Regions from separate parts of the Streptomyces thermoalcalitolerans genome, predicted to be linked through region 1. Evidence: riboswitches for the same ligand, from Rfam matches in the RefSeq annotation. Region 1 holds a riboswitch; each other region holds the start of a gene.

What was found. A riboswitch is a leader RNA that binds a small molecule or an ion and turns the genes downstream of it on or off. The one in region 1 is predicted to bind cyclic di-AMP.
Region 2: it holds a riboswitch for cyclic di-AMP, as region 1 does, so the genes downstream of both, ABD224_RS20990 (M23 family metallopeptidase) here and ABD224_RS23710 (NlpC/P60 family protein) in region 1, are expected to answer to the same signal.
Region 3: it holds a riboswitch for cyclic di-AMP, as region 1 does, so the genes downstream of both, ABD224_RS07040 (transglycosylase family protein) here and ABD224_RS23710 (NlpC/P60 family protein) in region 1, are expected to answer to the same signal.
Region 4: it holds a riboswitch for cyclic di-AMP, as region 1 does, so the genes downstream of both, ABD224_RS21225 (M23 family metallopeptidase) here and ABD224_RS23710 (NlpC/P60 family protein) in region 1, are expected to answer to the same signal.

Annotation. Positions count from the first base shown of each region.
Region 1 is NZ_BAAAHG010000051.1:34,896-39,099, forward strand. Features, by position in the region: gene ABD224_RS23710 (NlpC/P60 family protein) at 180-2,192, opposite strand; cyclic di-AMP (ydaO/yuaA leader) riboswitch at 2,202-2,374, opposite strand; gene ABD224_RS23715 (SOS response-associated peptidase) at 2,502-3,248, shown strand; gene ABD224_RS23720 (AI-2E family transporter) at 3,467-4,204, shown strand, end outside.
Region 2 is NZ_BAAAHG010000039.1:55,896-60,099, forward strand. Features, by position in the region: gene ABD224_RS20980 (carboxymuconolactone decarboxylase family protein) at 1-91, shown strand, start outside; gene ABD224_RS20985 (SGNH/GDSL hydrolase family protein) at 291-1,076, opposite strand; gene ABD224_RS20990 (M23 family metallopeptidase) at 1,266-2,228, opposite strand; cyclic di-AMP (ydaO/yuaA leader) riboswitch at 2,233-2,387, opposite strand; gene ABD224_RS20995 (alpha-galactosidase) at 2,693-4,204, opposite strand, start outside.
Region 3 is NZ_BAAAHG010000007.1:113,027-117,230, reverse strand. Features, by position in the region: gene ABD224_RS07050 (cytochrome P450 family protein) at 1-698, shown strand, start outside; gene ABD224_RS07045 (transglycosylase family protein) at 965-1,843, shown strand; cyclic di-AMP (ydaO/yuaA leader) riboswitch at 2,101-2,283, shown strand; gene ABD224_RS07040 (transglycosylase family protein) at 2,288-3,037, shown strand; gene eno (phosphopyruvate hydratase) at 3,307-4,204, shown strand, end outside.
Region 4 is NZ_BAAAHG010000040.1:38,647-42,850, reverse strand. Features, by position in the region: gene ABD224_RS21230 (PrsW family intramembrane metalloprotease) at 1-608, shown strand, start outside; gene ABD224_RS21225 (M23 family metallopeptidase) at 807-1,841, opposite strand; cyclic di-AMP (ydaO/yuaA leader) riboswitch at 1,851-2,006, opposite strand; tRNA gene ABD224_RS21220 (tRNA-Met) at 2,267-2,340, opposite strand; gene ABD224_RS21215 (dihydrofolate reductase family protein) at 2,406-3,557, opposite strand; gene ABD224_RS21210 (MMPL family transporter) at 4,018-4,204, opposite strand, start outside.

The DNA.
Region 1 (4,204 bases):
TGGGGGGTTCCACGGCCCGGGAAGAGCTGTCCATGCCCCAGAGCAAACGGCGCGTACGCCCCCGCGCACGCGCCATACTCCAGCGCCTCACCGCATCGAGTGAGAACACCCCTCGAACGGAGGCCTCCATTCATGCGACTCATGCGACAAGCCGCCCGACGAGGGAGGACCTGAGGGGCTCAGGCGGGCCGCACCGCACTGTGGATGGCCTGCGGGCCGGCGAAGAAGATCGACTCCTCGCGTATCGACGCGCCCGGGCTCGGGGCATGGACCATCTTGCTGTCGCCGGCGTAAAGACCGACGTGGTTGACCTCCTTGTAGAAGAAGATCAGGTCTCCGGGCCGGAGGTCGGCGAGTTCGATCGGCGTGCCGAAGCCGGCCTGCTCGGTGGCTGTGCGGGGGAGTTCCACCCCTGCGGTCCGCCAGGCGGCCTGGATGAGGCTCGAGCAGTCGTACGAGTCCGGCCCGGTCGCCCCCCATACGCACGGCTTGCCGATCTGCGCACGGGCGAACTCGAGCGCCTTGGCGCCCTTCCGCTCGTAGGAGGCCGAGGCCGATGCCTCGGCGGCGCCGGGAGAGCCGGACGCGGTGTCCCCGGCCGCTCCCTGGCCGGCGGCCTGACTGGCGTCGAAGAGCGAGTTCCCGTCCAGGGGCGGGGTGGTGTCGAACATCCCGGTGGAGCGCTGCTGCCACTGTGCCGCTCCCTGCTGAGCGGCTTGCTGGGACAGCAGTTCGCGGGCCTGGGTGAGCTTGGTCTGCCACTGGCCCTTGGACGCCCTCTGCACCGGCTGCCGACGGCCGGCCACCGAGGCGCGCGGTGTGCCGGGGGCCTGCGGCTGCGCCCCGGCCGCAGGCGGGGGCGTCATCGCGGACCCGGCAGCGGGAGCGGGCTGCGCAGGACCGGCGGCCGGCGGTTCGATCGGCCCGGTGGGCAGGACGCCCGTGGAACCGGTGGACTGCGGCTGCATGGACCGGCTGGTGAGGGCCTGCATGGAGCCGGTGGTCTGGGGGTCCATGGTGCCGGTGGGCAGGACGCCCATGGAGCCGGTGGGTTGGGGTTCGGTGGATCGAGGGGGCAGTGCCTCGACGATCCCTGTGGTGGGTTCCATGCCGCTGGTGGGCAGGGGGTTCGTGGAACCGGTGGACGGGGGTTGCATGGACCGGCTGGTGAGGGCTTGCATGGAGCCGGTGGTCTGGGGGTCCATGGTGCCGGTGGTGAGGGCTTGCATGGAGCCGGTGGTCTGGGGGTCCATGGTGCCGGTGGGCAGGACGCCCATGGTGCCGGTGGTGGAGGTGTCCGTGGCACCGGTGGACGGAGGCTGCATGGACCGGCTGGTGAGGGCCTGCATGGAGCCAGTGGACTGAGGATCCATGGTGCCGGTGGTGGGGGCGTCCGCCGCTCCGGTGGAGGGAGGCTGCATGGACCGGCTGGTGAGGGCCTGCACGGAACCAGTGGACTGAGGATCCATGGTGCCGGTGGTGGGGGCTTGCATGGAGCCGGTGGTCTGGGGGTCCATGGTGCCGGTGGGCAGGACGCCCATGGAGCCGGTGGTGGAGGTGTCCGTGGCACCGGTGGACGGAGGCTGCATGGACCGGCTGGTGAGGGCCTGCACGGAACCAGTGGACTGAGGATCCATGGTGCCGGTGGTGGGGGCGTCCGCCGCTCCGGTGGAGGGAGGCTGCATGGGCCGGCTGGTCAGCTCCCCGAGGGGGGCGGCCGGTGGGGTGGCAGGTGCCGCCATGGGCAACTCCCCTGCCGGCGCGGCCGATGCGGTGGCAGGGAGCGCGGGTGCCGGCCCGGCCTGCGCCGGACCTGCGGTCAGCTCCAGCCGGGACGACCCGCCCTCCAGGCCCCGTCCCTTCAGGGCGTCCGCCGCACGCTTGCCGGGCGTTCCGGTACGGGAGTCGGCGCGGCTCGGCATACGGTCGGGCGGCAGGGCCGCCGGAACGATCGGGCCGAACTGGGCGCGCGCCACGTCGAACCACCGCTTGGTCAACTGCTCGAGGGCCGGGTCGGATTCCGGGGAACCGCCCCGCGACCCCGAACCACCCCGCGCACGCTGCTTCTGGCTCATCACGCGGGTGGCATTGAGGTTCCCCGTGGCCCTCTCCGCCTGGTCGTAGAGGCTGTTGAGCCGCTGCTGCACCTCGGCGGGACTGGGTTTGTCGTCGCTCGGTCGTTCCGGCGCCAAGGAAGACGCACTCCTTACCATAGGCCGCCCGCCGAGTCAGCTGCCGGGTTCGGGCGGATGTTCTGGGAAGGCGTGCCCCGCGGCTCCTGTCCGAAGGGACGGGGAAGCCGATTCACCCCGATGCCGATCGGGTCCCCGGCTCCGGATGCCGTGGGGCGTACCGGACTCGGCGGAGGTCGCACGATCCGACGGGACTCGCCGGAGGCAATCGTGCGGCCTGGACGTCAACTTAGCGAACGTGTGTGCCTCATGTGAAGATTGAAGTGCGATATGTCCGATACGTAAATGTGATCTTTCTTGGATAGGGCCATGTGCGGTCGTTACGTCTCCACCCGCAGCCCCGAGGACCTGGTCCGGCACTTCGGGGTCACCGAGTGGAGTCCGGAGGAGGCACTGGAGCCCAGCTGGAACATCGCCCCGACCAACCGGGTGTGGGCCGTACTGGAACGCGCCCCGCGGGAGAGCCGCGAGGAGGCCGCCTCCGTGCGCAGGGAGCTGCGGCCGCTGCGCTGGGGTCTGGTCCCGCCCTGGGCGAAGGACGTGCGGATCGGCGCCCGGCTGATCAACGCGCGGGCCGAGACCGTGCACGAGAAGCCCGCCTTCCGCCGCGCCTTCGCCCGGCGCCGCTGCCTGCTGCCCGCCGACGGCTTCTACGAATGGCAGCAGGTCCCGTCCGGGACAACCGGCAAAACCCGCAAGCAGCCCTACTACATCAGCCCCGAGGACGGCCGGCTGATGGCGCTCGCCGGACTGTACGAATACTGGCGGGACCCGGAGGTGGAGCGGGACGACGACCCCGCCGCCTGGCTGACGACCTGCACCATCATCACCACCGAGGCCACCGATGCCGCCGGCCGCATCCACCCCCGCATGCCGCTCGCCCTCGATCCCGAGCACTACGACGCCTGGCTCGACCCCCGTCACCAGGACCCCGACGAGCTGCGGGAACTGCTGAGCCCTCCGGCGGGCGGGCACCTCGGAGCCCGGCCCGTCTCCCCGGCCGTCAACAATGTGCGCAACAAGGGCCCCGCCCTGCTGGAGGAGCCCCCGCCGTGACCGGCCGGCCCACCGGTCGGCCACCGGTGCCGGCCCGCCTCGCGCGACGCCGTACGCCGGACGGGCATCCGTTCCCCCCGATGCCCCGACGACCGCCCGACCGGACGAACCGCACCCGCGTCCCCGCCCCCTCGGCCCTTACCGTGCTCTGGACGCGACCGTCACAGGCGGCGTGAGGACGGTCCGGAGGTGACGGCCGGTCAACAACGGGAGGCACGGTGGCGGATGCGGGCGGTCCGGTGCCCGAGCGGGGCCGCAGGCGCCGGGCGGGCGGCACCGTGCTGGGCAGCCGCCCGGCGTACTCCGTACGCCTCCCGCCGCGCGCCCGGCCCGCTCCCGCCGCCACGAAGGCGGAGCGCACGGTCCCCTGGCTGCGCATCGCCGCCGCCTACGCCTGGCGGATCATCCTCGTCGGCATCGTCGTCTACGGCGCCTTCACCGTCCTCGGCCGCTTCCAGCTCATCGCCGTGGCCGTCTTCCTGGCCCTGGTCGTCACCGCGGTCCTGCGCCCTGCGGCCGACCTGCTGCACCGCTTTCTGCCACGGCCGCTCAGCGTCGCCGTGGCCCTGGTCGGCAGCCTGCTCGTCCTGCTCGCTCTTCTCGCCCTCGTGGGCAACACGGTGGCGGGGCAGTGGGCGAAGCTGGCGGGCGAGTTCGGCGGCGGCGTCCACCGGATCGAGCAATGGCTCGAGCGCCCGCCGTTCCGGATCAGCCCGGGCACACTCACCGACCTGTGGAAACAGGCCCTGTCCTATCTGTCAACCCACCGTGCCGGCCTGCTCGACACGCTCCTGAGCGGGCTCGGCCGGCTCGTGGAACTGGTCACGGCGGGTGCCCTCGCCCTCTTCCTGTCCGTCTTCTTCATCCACTCCGGGGAGGAACTCTGGCGATGGGCCGGCGACGAGCTGCTGCCCCGCGGGGCCCGGCCGGTGTGGGACCGCGCGGGGCGGGCGGCC
Region 2 (4,204 bases), on a different contig from region 1:
CGGCCTGACCAGTCAGGGCTTCAAGGATGCGTGCGAGGTGCCGGGAGCCGTACCGGGCGCGAATGCGAACGGGGTTGCCGTGCGGGAGTGACGCGTGAGGCCGGGTCTCGTCCCACCCTGGTGAAGCGGCGGCCGTGGCGAGGTCGTCGTGGGGCGAGACCGCCGTGACAGGGACAGGGAGTGCGTGAAAGGGGTGCGGCATGTTCTCCCGCGCTCGGCCCGGCGCCGGGCGGGCGAGGTGCTCGTCCGGGAACCGGGCCGGGCGCGGGAGACGCCGGACGCGGCGGCCGTCAGGCCACCGCCGCGATCCGCATTTTGATCTCCTCCGGCGACAGGGTGCCCTTGGGCTTCACATGGTCGCCCGAGGACTCGCCGCGCAGCCGGCGGCCGATCCACGGCACCAGGTACTCGCGCGCCCAGTGCACGTCGTCGCGGCGGATCTCCAGCGTGCCGCGCGGCGGCATCGGAGGCCAGGGCTGTTCGGGGTCGGCCGGGACGTCGATGCCGAGGACCTGGCCGGCGCGCAGTGCCACGCGCGTGTGTCCCTCGGGTGAGAGGTGCAGGCGGTCGTCGTCCCAGGCACGGCGGTCCTGGACGCTCTTCAGCGACCACAGGTCGAGCACCGGGCAGCCGTAGCGGTCGGCGATGGCCCGCACATGCCCGTTGTAGGTGGCGATCTTGCCGCGCAGGTGCTTGAGCAGGGGCACGCCCCGGGTGTCGAAGCCGGTGGTCACCATCACGGTGCCCGCGGCGGCGGTGAGCCGGGCGACGGCCTTCTCGAAGCGCTCGGCCACGTCGTCCGGGTCGCCGCCGGGACGGATGAGGTCGTTGCCGCCCGCGCAGAACGAGACCAGGTCGGGGGCGAGTTCGATGGCCTTCGGGACCTGCTCCTCCACGATCTGGTCGAGCAGCTTTCCCCGTACGGCGAGGTTGGTGTACTGGAAGTCGCCCTCAGGCCGCCGATCGGCGAGCAGTACGGCAAACCGGTCGGCCCAGCCGACGAACGCACCGTCGGGGCCGGGGTCGCCGACGCCTTCGGTGAAGCTGTCCCCCACTGCCACGTACGACCCGATCACTGGTCTGTTGTCGCTCTTCGAATCGTCTGCCATATCAGCCCATGATTCACCTTCGAATGTGACCTACGCGACCGTAGGCAGAGGTTGACGGACGGTGAGATTAGCCACGGCACGTCCGTCGGTCACCCCTGGAACGGGCCGGCCGTCAAAGGTGACGGCCGGCCTCGGCCAAGGGGAGGGCGGCGGCCGTCAGCCCAGGGTGGCGCCGCGCGCGCGGAGGTAGGCGACCGGGTCGATGTCCGAGCCGTAGTTCGGCGTGGTACGGATCTCGAAGTGCAGGTGCGGGCCGGTCACATTGCCGGTGGCGCCGGACAGGCCGACCCGCTGCCCCGTGCTCACGCTCTGGCCGGCCGAGACGGAGATCGACGACAGGTGGGCGTACTGGGCGTAGTGGCCGTCGTTCAGCCTGATGACGACCTGGTTGCCGTAGGCGCCGCCCCAGCCCGCGGAGACGACCGTGCCGGCACCGACGGCCCGGACCGGGGTGCCGGTCGGGACGGCGAAGTCGACACCGGTGTGGTAGCCGCTGGACCACCTGCCGCCGGCCACGCGGTAGCCGGTGCCGACTCCCTTGCCGGCCACCGGGAAGGTGAAGCCGGTGGAGACCCTCTCCGCGGTCTGGGGGGCCTGCTGCGCCTTCGGGGCCGAGGACAGCTCGGAGGCGGACTTGGAGGTGAGCTTGAAGGAGGGCGCGGCGGACGGCTTGGAGGACGGCGTGGAGGAGCCGCCGGACGCCGAGGACGTGGGCGCCTTGGCGGTGCCGGCCGACGCGGCCCTGCCGTCGAGGACGAGCTTCAGGCCCGGGTGGATCAGCGACGGGTTGTCACCGACGGCCTGGCGGTTGTCCGCGTAGAGCTTCTGCCAGCCGCCGCGGATGCCGTGCTCGTCGGCGATCGTGGAGAGGCAGTCGCCGGTCCGGACGGTGTAGATCCGTACGCCCGTGCTCTCGGCGGCGGTGTTCTTCCCGGTCACCGGCTTGGCCGCCGGCACGGCCTGCACGGCCTTTTCCGCCGCGGAGTGCGCGGGGGCCGCGTGCGCGCCCGTCGCCGAGACGAGCGGGAGGGCGAAGGCGGCGCCACCGGTTCCGGCGGCGAGGAGGGAGCGCGTGAGACGACGGGTCTTCGGACGACGGTGCTTACCCTTCGCGGGCATGGGGCATTCCTCTCCGGCGCCTGCGAGGTGAGCTGTCGGGTTCGGGCTGGAGCTGCCCGGCCGCACAACGCGGCTTCACCCCGAGCCTGTTCCGGAGAACCGGACCAGGCGGTGAATCGTGGGTCCCCCGCTCCTGCCGTGCACGGGTGGGTGTGCGGGTCCCCGGACGGCGGCAGGACTCGGCGTCCGTCCGGATCGGTGTGGACCGTAGGCGACCGGCACGCACAGGGACAAGCAGATGATCCCCTTTTCCTCGCCTTTCGCATGATCCATCACGGGGACCGGCCATCACACCGCGTGAATTCGATCTTCTGTCCGCCCCTCAAACCGCTGGATGCACAACGGGATTACGTGGACACGGCAAGAAACGCACCGTCACCACTGTGAAACGTGTCACGCGAGCGGCTTCAGCAGGCCTTATTTAGGGGCAAGTTCACCGTAAATGCGCAATTCAGACAGAAGGGTTAGACGCGACAGAGACGGATGACTGTCGCATCGACATCGCCCCGTAGCCCGGTGCGCATCCCGTGGTGCAGCAGCACGGCCCCCCGGTGCACCTCCCCGGTCTCCCGGCAGACGTACGACGCCGCCGGGTCGAGGCCGCGCAGCCGCAGCGGGGGCGGAGGCTCGCCGTAGTGCTGTGCCTGGAGCCAGGCGAGGACGACGGTCTCGTCCCCGAGGACGTACTGCACCGCGCTCAGCCCGCCGTGCGGGGGCCGCAGCCGGTACAGGTCGCCGCGCTGGACCACGGGCCGGATCTCCTTGTAGAGGGCGATCCAGTCCCGCGCCTCGGCCAGTTCCTCCTCCGTCCACCGGCTGAGGTCGCCGCCCACCCCGAGCACCCCGGCCATGGCGCTCACGAACCGGAAGCGCAGCCCGCTGACGCGTCCCGACAGGACGTTCGGGCTGTCGGTGACCCAGGCGGCCATGACCCGTGCGGGGTGGAGATGACTGAAGCCGTGCTGGATGGCGAGCCGGTCGAGCGGATCGGTGTTGTCGGAGGTCCACACCTGGTCCGTACGGGACAGGATGCCGAGATCGACCCGGCCGCCGCCGCCCGAGCAGGACTCGAAGGCCACCCCCGGGTGCGCGGCCCGCAACCGGTCCAGCAGGGCGTACAGCGCGCGCACATGGTCGACCCACAGGCGCTGCGGGTACGGGTCCCCGGGCCAGCCCGCGTCGGTGAAGCAGCGGTTGAAGTCCCACTTCACATAGTCGATCGGGGTGCCCGAGAGCAGTCCGTGGAGCTGTTCCCACAGGTACTCCTGGACATCCTCGCGCGCGAGGTTGAGCACCAGCTGATGGCGGAACTCCGTCCGCCTGCGTCCCGGTTGGTACTGCACCCAGTCGGGGTGCGCGCGGTACAGGTCGCTGTCGGGGCTGACCATCTCCGGTTCGACCCAGATGCCGAACTGCATCCCGAGGCCGTGCACATGGTCGGCGAGCGGCTTCAGACCGCCGGGGAACCGGTCGGGGTTGGGCCACCAGTCGCCGAGTCCGGCGCGGTCGCCGGTGCGGGCGCCGAACCAGCCGTCGTCGACCACGAACAGCTCCACACCGATCTCCGCCGCCCGCCGCGCCAGCTCCCGCTGCCGTTCCTCGCTGATGTCGAACCCCGTGGCCTCCCAGGAGTTGTAGAGCACCGGCCGGTCCCGGTCCGCGTCCGGGACGACGTACGTCCGCTGGTAGGCGTGCCAGGCGCGGCTCGCGCCGCCGTGGCCGCCGTCGCTCCACAGCCCGGCGAAGACGGGGGTGGTGTACGACTCCCCGGGCCGGAGCATCAGCAGCCCCGAGTCGTCGTGTCCGGCGCCCCCGGTGATCTGCACGCGCGCGTGGGGGAGCTGGGCGACGGCGATCCGCCACGACCCGGACCAGCCCAGCGCGCAGCTGTAGACCTCGCCGTGCTCCTCGGTGGCGTCGGTGTCGAGGGCGACCCAGGGCAGGTGCTGGTGCCCGGTGTGGCCGCGGCGGCTGCC
Region 3 (4,204 bases), on a different contig from region 1:
TCGCCGACCTCATCCACCGCAAGCGCCAGGCGCTGCCTCCCGAACCCGCCCCCGGCGAGGACCTCATCTCCGGTCTCATCCGCGCCTCCGACCACGGGGAGCACCTCACCGAGAAGGAGGCCGCCGCCATGGCCTTCATCCTTCTCTTCGCCGGCTTCGAGACCACCGTCAACCTCATCGGCAACGGCACCTACGCCCTGCTCACCCACCCCGAGCAGCGCGACCGGCTGCAGGCCTCCCTCGCCCGGCAGGAGACGGACCTGCTGGAGACGGCGGTGGAGGAACTCCTGCGTTACGACGGCCCCGTGGAGATGGCCACCTGGCGCTTCGCCACCCGGCCGCTCACCATCGGCGGGCAGGAGATCGCCCCCGGCGACCCGGTCCTCGTCGTCCTCGCCGCCGCCGACCGGGACCCGGAGCGCTTCACCGACCCCGATGTCCTCGACCTCGGCCGACGTGACAATCAACACCTCGGGTACGGGCACGGCATCCACTACTGCCTCGGCGCCCCGCTCGCCCGCCTGGAGGGCCGGACCGCCCTCGCCACCCTGTTCAACCGCCTCCCGGATCTTCAACTCGACGCGGAACCAAGCGATGTGCGCTGGCGCGGCGGGCTCATCATGCGAGGGCTGCGGACCTTGCCCGTGCGGTTCACTCCGCGCCCCCACGTCCGGACAGAGGCGGACAAGAGGCCGTGATCACGGTCTCCCCGGCCGCGTGACCGCGCTCATGGCGCACGCAAAGATGACGTGTGCTCAACTATGTGATCTGCATGTGATCTGCGCGGCATTGACTTGTGACAAGTGATCGACACCCGCTACCTTCACCCATCAACGTCGCGGTCACTCGGCCGGGTGAGCCGCCTCGGGATCGCTGCTGTCGGTTGAAAGGGCTCCGTATGCTCTCCGGGAATGGTCGTCATCGTCGCCCCCGTCAGGCTCCGGCTTTTCTCGTCGCCGCCGGAGTGACCGGGTCCGCCATCGCCATCCCGCTGATGGGTGCCTCCGGCGCCAGCGCGGCGGACGGTACCACGTGGGACAAGGTGGCGGAGTGCGAGAGCGGCGGCTCCTGGAGCGCCAACAGCGGCAACGGCTACTACGGCGGGCTGCAGTTCACGCAGGAGGACTGGGAGAAGTACGGCGGCCTCGACTACGCCCCGAGCGCCGACCAGGCCAGCCGGTCCCAGCAGATAGCCGTGGCCGAGAAGATACTCGCCGACCGGGGCCCCGAGGCCTGGCCGAACTGCGGGCCGGCCTCCGGGCTCGTCAAGGAGTCCGCCGCGGCGAACGTCGACACCGGTGTGGGGAACGGTACGTCCGGATCCTCCGCCTCGCCCGAAACGCCCGCCCCCGCCCTGTCGGGCGGTCTCGGCCTGTCCAACCCCGCGCAGGGGGCGAGTGATTCGCCCGAGTCGTCCAGCTCGCCTGATTCGTCCACTCCGTCTGCTTCGCCCTCCACTACGCCCGAGCCGGCGAACTCGCCGAGCGCGACTCCGGCACAGCCGTCCTCCTCGGCCTCCCCGTCCGGCACGGAGAAGGAGCCGGCCGGGCCCGAGGCCTCGCCCGAGGAGAAGGTGGTCATTCCCGCACTTCCCAGCTTCCTTCCTCCCATTGCTCCCGAATTGGGCTACGCGGGCGGCCCCGTGTACGTCGAGGGCGATTCGGCACTGGTCGACACCGGCACGCTCGACGCCGGCGGCTCCGCCTCGGGCGGCGGCAACGATGTGCGCACCAACTCGGCCGCCCCCTCCACTGCCGGCCACTACGGCTCCTCCCCCGAGTCCAACGCCGACTACTACGGCCTCCAGGGCGGCTGGGGCGTGCCGTACGGCGCGAGCCGGTAGACGGCCGGCGCCGGCCTGCCCGGCCTCACCGTCGGTCAGATCCCGGACATCCCTGTCGAAACCTCCTGAAAGGGGCAGGAGTTCATGCCCGCACTTTCGTCGAATGTCTTTTTCGGTGAAAGTGTGGGATGAGTCTCACAAGCCCCGATCGTCTTTGAATTCGGCAGAACGCGTGTCTACGGTCATGACCGCTCGCCACCGCGAGCCCCGGCTGCCGCGAACGCCGAATCCTGCCGCCGGCAGCCCGGGAACGGTCGTCGCGTCAAGCGCCGCGGGCAGGAGCGGGGGACCCAAGGTAAGTGCCGCTGCGGACTGTTGACGGAGCGGCTTGGGGTGAAGCCGTGCCCTGCGCAAGCCGTGCCTTGTGCGGGAAGCACGGCCGGGCAACCCAACCGGCCCGAACCCGACAGCTCACCTCGCAGGCGTCGGTGAGGGGATCCCGTCATGCTGTTCTCCGGCAAGGGCAGACACCGTCGCCCGTCCAGGCCCACCCGTGCCGTCAGGCTCGCCGGCGTCACCGGCGCCGCCGTCGCCGCGCCGCTGCTGGCCTCCGGCAACGCCTCCGCCGCCACCGCCTCCGAGTGGGAGGCGGTCGCCCGGTGCGAGTCCGGCGGCAACTGGTCCATCAACACCGGCAACGGCTACTACGGCGGCCTGCAGTTCGCCGCCTCCACCTGGGCCGCGTTCGGCGGCACCGCCTACGCCCCGCGCGCCGACCTGGCCACCAAGGAGCAGCAGATGGCCGTCGCCGAGAAGGTCCTCGCGGTCCAGGGCAAGGGCGCCTGGCCGGTCTGCGGCAAGGTGCTCTCCCGCACCCCCTACAACGGCGGCGCCTCTTCCGGTGCCGGCTCCCAGGGCAGCGGCTCCGGCGGCTCCGCGAAGAGCGGCACCACCAAGCGCTCGGCCGAGCAGCGGGCCGACCGCTCGGCGGCGCGTCCGGCCCCGCACAAGCAGGCTCCTCACAAGCAGGCTCCTCACAAGCAGGCCCCGCGGAAGAAGGCCGTCACCGCCCCGGCCGGCAAGAAGGTCGAGAAGGGCGACGGCGAGTACGAGGTGGTCCCCGGCGACACCCTCAGCGCCATCGCCGAGCGGTACGGCGTCAGGGGCGGCTGGCCGAAGCTGTTCGAGCTGAACAAGGACATCATCGACGACCCCGACCTCATCTACCCGGGCCAGCTGCTGCACCTGAGGTGACCGGCCCGCACCTGAGGTGACCGGCCCCGTCCCCGCGGACTCCCGCCCCGGTGAGCGTCGTCCCCCGTGCACACCGGGGCGGGGCTCGTTTCCGTCCCCCTGTGTGTCCCCCTGTTTGTTCCGAAGGGAAACAAAGGGTACCGTCAGCCTGCCCCCGCCTGTCCAAGGGACGGTCGGTCGGCCGGTCGGCGGCCCCGGACGGATAGGCTCTAGGCGCAAAGACCCACACGCCCCGCACTTCAAGCGTCATATCCACGAAGGAGATGCTCGTGCCGTCCATCGACGTCGTCGTAGCCCGGGAAATCCTGGACTCCCGAGGCAACCCCACGGTCGAGGTCGAGGTCGGCCTCGACGACGGCAGCACGGGTCGTGCCGCCGTTCCGTCCGGCGCCTCCACCGGCGCCTTCGAGGCCATCGAGCTGCGCGACGGCGACCCCAACCGCTACCAGGGCAAGGGTGTCGAGAAGGCCGTTCTCGCCGTGATCGAGCAGATCGGCCCGGAGCTCGTCGGCTACGACGCCACCGAGCAGCGCCTGATCGACCAGGCCATGTTCGACCTGGACGCCACCGACAACAAGGGCTCGCTGGGCGCCAACGCCATCCTCGGAGTCTCCCTTGCCGTCGCGCACGCCGCCGCCGAGGCGTCCGACCTGCCGCTCTTCCGCTACCTGGGCGGCCCCAACGCGCACCTGCTGCCGGTGCCGATGATGAACATCCTGAACGGCGGCTCGCACGCCGACTCCAACGTGGACATCCAGGAGTTCATGATCGCCCCGATCGGCGCGGAGTCCTTCTCCGAGGCCCTGCGCTGGGGCGCCGAGGTCTACCACACCCTGAAGAAGGTCCTGAAGAGCAAGGGCCTGTCCACCGGCCTCGGCGACGAGGGCGGCTTCGCCCCGAACCTCGGCTCCAACCGCGAGGCCCTCGACCTCATCCTCGAGGCGATCAAGGAGGCCGGCTACACCCCCGGTGAGCAGATCGCCCTCGCCCTCGACGTCGCCGCCTCCGAGTTCCACAAGGACGGCTCCTACGTCTTCGAGGGCAAGGAGCGCTCGGTGGCCGACATGATCTCCTACTACGAGGAGCTGGTCGCCGCCTACCCGCTGGTCTCCATCGAGGACCCGCTGTTCGAGGACGACTGGGAGGGCTGGAAGACCATCACCGCCA
Region 4 (4,204 bases), on a different contig from region 1:
TGCTGCTCGCCATGGGCATGCACGCGCTGTGGAACGGCTCGGCGTCCTTCGGCGCCTACGGCTTCCTCGCGGTCTACGCCGCCTTCATGGTGCCCGCGTTCGGACTGCTGACCTGGCTGGTCGTCTGGGCCCGGCAGCGGAAGCTGAGAACCGTGCGCGAGGAGCTGCCCGTGTATGTCGCCGCCGGCTGGCTCACCCCGGCCGAACCGCACGCCCTGGGCTCCATGCGGGCCCGCCGGCTGGCCCGGAACCACGCCCGGCGCCACTTCGGCAGGCCCGCGGCGCGGACGGTCACCGAGTACGAGAGGTACGCCACCGCGCTGGCGTTCCTGCGGCACCGGGGCCGCCGGGGGCGGGCCGGTGCCGACTTCGCCCTCCGGGAGCGGGAGCTGCTGCACGAGCTGTGGCGCAGGCGGGAGACAGCGCAGCCCGCCCTGAACCAGGCGGCCAGGATGACGATGCCGGTGGCCGCGCGGCCCTGGCCGGTGCACGGGATGCACGGGGTGTACGGGGTGCCGGTGCGGCCGCCCGTGTGGCCCTCCGGGTACGGGCCGTACGGCCCGGTGGCACCTCCTCCCTGGTACAACCCGTACCGGACACAGCCGTAGAACCGCGGAAGGACGCGGACGATCCGGGGCAGGTCGCGCCGAGGTCCGTACCGGTCCGTACCGGCGCGCTGATCCCGTCCCCGGCCGGAAGGAAGCCGTCCGCCGGTGCTCACCCCGCACACGCCGCCGCCCCCGCTCGGTGGTGCGCCGAGCGGGGGCGGCGGTGTCGGTCAGGGGATCGTCCGCCGAGCGGACGGATCAGGGGTTGAGGCCCTTGCTGCGCAGCCACGCGATCGGGTCGATCCCGTCCGCCTGGCCGTTCGGGTGGACCTCGAGGTGCAGGTGCGGCCCGGTGACGTTGCCGGTGGCGCCCACACGGCCGATGACATCGCCCGTGTTGACCTTCTGCCCGACGCTGACGTTGATCGACGACTGGTGGCAGAACCACAGCTCGGTGCCGTCGTCGAGGGTGAGGATCGTGCGGTAGCCGTAGGAACCGGCCCAGCCCGCCTCGGTGATGGTGCCGCTGTGGACCGCCTTGATCAGGGTGCCGGTGGGCGCGGCGAAGTCGGCGCCGGTGTGGTAGCCGGAGGACCACATGGAGCCGGCCTGACCGAAGGACGAGGTGATCGTGTACGAGGAGGTCGGCAGCGTGTACTGCTTGGCCAGCTCGGCCAGCCGCGCCTCCTCGGCCTTCCGCGCGGCCTCCTCCTCCGCCTTCTTCTTCTCGGCGGCGGCCTTGGCCGCGGCCTCCTTGCGCGCCTTCTCCTCGGCCTCCTGGGCCTTCTTCGCGGCAGCGGCCTCGGCCTGCGCGAGGGCCCTGGCCTCGACCTGGGCCTGCTGCTGCTCGGCCTGCTCCATGATGCGGTTGCGCAGCACCTCACCGGCGTCGACGGTGCCCTGCGCGGTGTCGGCGGTGCTCACGCCGACGCTGCTGAGTGCGGTCGGCGAGCCCGCGGGAGCCTCGGGGGTCTCCTCGAACAGCGAGCCCACGGAGGGCAGGTCGGGCACCGAGATGGACACCGGCGGCTTGTTGGTGTTGGCGCTGGCCATGCCGCCCGCGCCGACGGCGGCGATGACGCCGACACCGAGCACCGTGGAGCTGCGGGCGAGTCCGCCGCCGCGCTGCTTGGCGACGCGGTGCCGGCCGCGCGTCGGGCGGATGGACTCCGCGGTGGGGTTCCACTCCTCCCACGGTCCCTCGTCGGCACGCCGGCTGCCGTAGCCGAAGGTCTCGATGCCGTGCCGGTCCGACACGAACGGGGCTTCTGGGGCCAGCCGGTTGGACGCCACGAAGGCGCACTCCTTTCCTTCCATCGCCTGCCGGGTTAGCTGACGGGTTCGGAGGGGAAGGTCTCCTACGCGCGTCAACCGACCGTGCTTCCACGGTGGTTGGGCTCGATTCACCCCAAGTTGTTGGTTCCCCGGCTCCCTTGCGGGACTCGGCGCGCACGGAGCCGTCTCTTGTGACGGCTGGGACGACCGCGCTCTGCGTTATCGGACGTTAATAGAACCGAGGCCTCGATTCCAAGCCGTTCGGCTTGATCGTTCAGCCTTCTTGGCCAGAACTTATGGCCCATGAATATGGAAAATGGGGCAAGTTGACCGCATGGACCGGCCGTATGTCAGGAAAACCACGCGCCACTGTGTCCTACTGCACACCCGGGAAACGTTCGGGGCCGGAACCCCTCGAGGGAGTTCCGGCCCTGAACCTTCAGTAGCGGGGACAGGATTTGAACCTGCGACCTCTGGGTTATGAGCCCAGCGAGCTACCGAGCTGCTCCACCCCGCGTCGGTGCACCTCCAGTGTACGACATGCGCGGGACAGTGTGCGCACGTATTCCCCCCGGGCCCTCCTCAGCCCTCCTCAACTCCCTCTCGGCCCAGCAGATGCCGGTTCGGCCCCTTGGCCGCCTCCTCGAACTCCGGCACCACGACGACCTTCACGCCTCCGGCCGTCAGCACCCCGGCCCCGTCGGCGTCCTCGACGAACGTGTCCGGTTCCCGCCAGGCCGTGACCACCCGCCGTACCCCCGCGTCCAGAATCAGCCGGGCGCACGGACGCGGCCGGGAGGAGCGGCGGGCGCATGGCTCCAGACTGCTGTACACCGTGGCGCCGGCCAGCCGCGGATCCGCCGGATCGACCTTGGCCAGCGCCGCCTCCTCCGCGTGCGCGGCCGGGTCGCCGGCCTCCCGTGAGTGTCCGCGGGCGAGTTCGGTCCCGTCGGCGGCGACCACCACCGCGCCCACGCTGAACGCGGTCCGCGACGGCGGGCACTGCGCGGCCAGCTCGCACGCGAGCCGCAGCCAGTGCCGGTCCGCCGGTACGACACGGTCCGCCGTGCCGGGCGCGGTCGGCTCGTAGCGCATGAGGACGACGTCCTCGATGGCCCGTGTCTCCACCAGCCGCAGCCGCCCGCCCTGGTAGGCCCCGGGCCCGAACAGCCGCGGCGCCCTGGGATCGCCCACGAACAGCGGGGCGAGCACGAGCTGCATCTCGTCGGCGAGCTCCTGCTGGAGCAGCTGCGTGTGGACGGTCCCGCCGCCCTCCACCATGAGCCGGCGCACCCCGCGCACATCGTGCAGGTGCTCGAGCAGCGCGCCCCAGTCGAGCGCGGTGCCCAGGGACACCACGTCGGCGGCGATGCCCGCCTTCCGTGCCCGCCGCGCTCCCTCGTCGGTCGTGCAGAGCACCTTCTCGCCGCCCGTGTGCCAGAAGCGCGCCCGCGGGTCGAGCTCCCCGGACGCGCTGACCGCGACCTTCAGCGGGTACTCCGCCCGCCCGGCGGCCACCCGGGCCGCCCGCCGCTGCGGCGAGTTCACCAGCAGCCGCGGGTTGTCGGCCCGGATCGTCCCGGCGCCGACGAGAATCGCGTCCACGGACGCCCGTACCTCGTCGACCCGGTCGAAGTCGGCGGGGCTGGACAGCAGCAGCCGCTCGGGGCCGGTGTCGTCCAGATACCCGTCGAGGGAGACGGCGGCGGACAGCAGGACGTACGGGTGGGGCATGGACGCACTCTCTCTGGGCGGACGGTCTCGGGGCCGGCTGGCCCGCTCCCAGTCTGCGCCAGCCCCGAACGCCTCCGGGAAGCTCCCGGACGACGTACGGCCGTACGCGGCGCCGACGCCGGGGCGGACGGCACCGGGGCGTACGTCCTCACGCACCCCCGCGTCCCGGGCCCGACGCTACGGGTCCGGCGAGCGCCGCCGCACAACACCATCTGCGCCGGCACCGGCGCCGGCCGCCCGGCGCGCTCCGCGCCCGGCGCGACCGGTCCATGGCATCGCACCCCGGGAGCGGGTGCGCGGCGCGAGTGCCCGGGAGCGGGGGTGCGGACGGAACCAGGCAGCGAGGGTCACCGGTATCAGGAGGTAGCCGAATCGGGTGGCGGGGGTGCGCCACGGCCCTCCCCCGCCGGCGGGCAAGGGAGGGAGCCGTTTACGTGCAGGGCGCCGGGGCCGGGGTGGGTCAGCCGTCGCGCAGGCCGGCCTTGGCGTGCAGGCGCCGCAGCGGTGCCGGCGCCCACCAGTTCGCCCGCCCGCACAGCTTCATGACCGCCGGCACCAGGATGCCGCGCACCAGCGTGGCGTCGACCAGGACGGCCAGGGCCAGGCCCGCCCCCAGCAGCTTGAGCAGGCTCAGCTCCGAGGTCGCC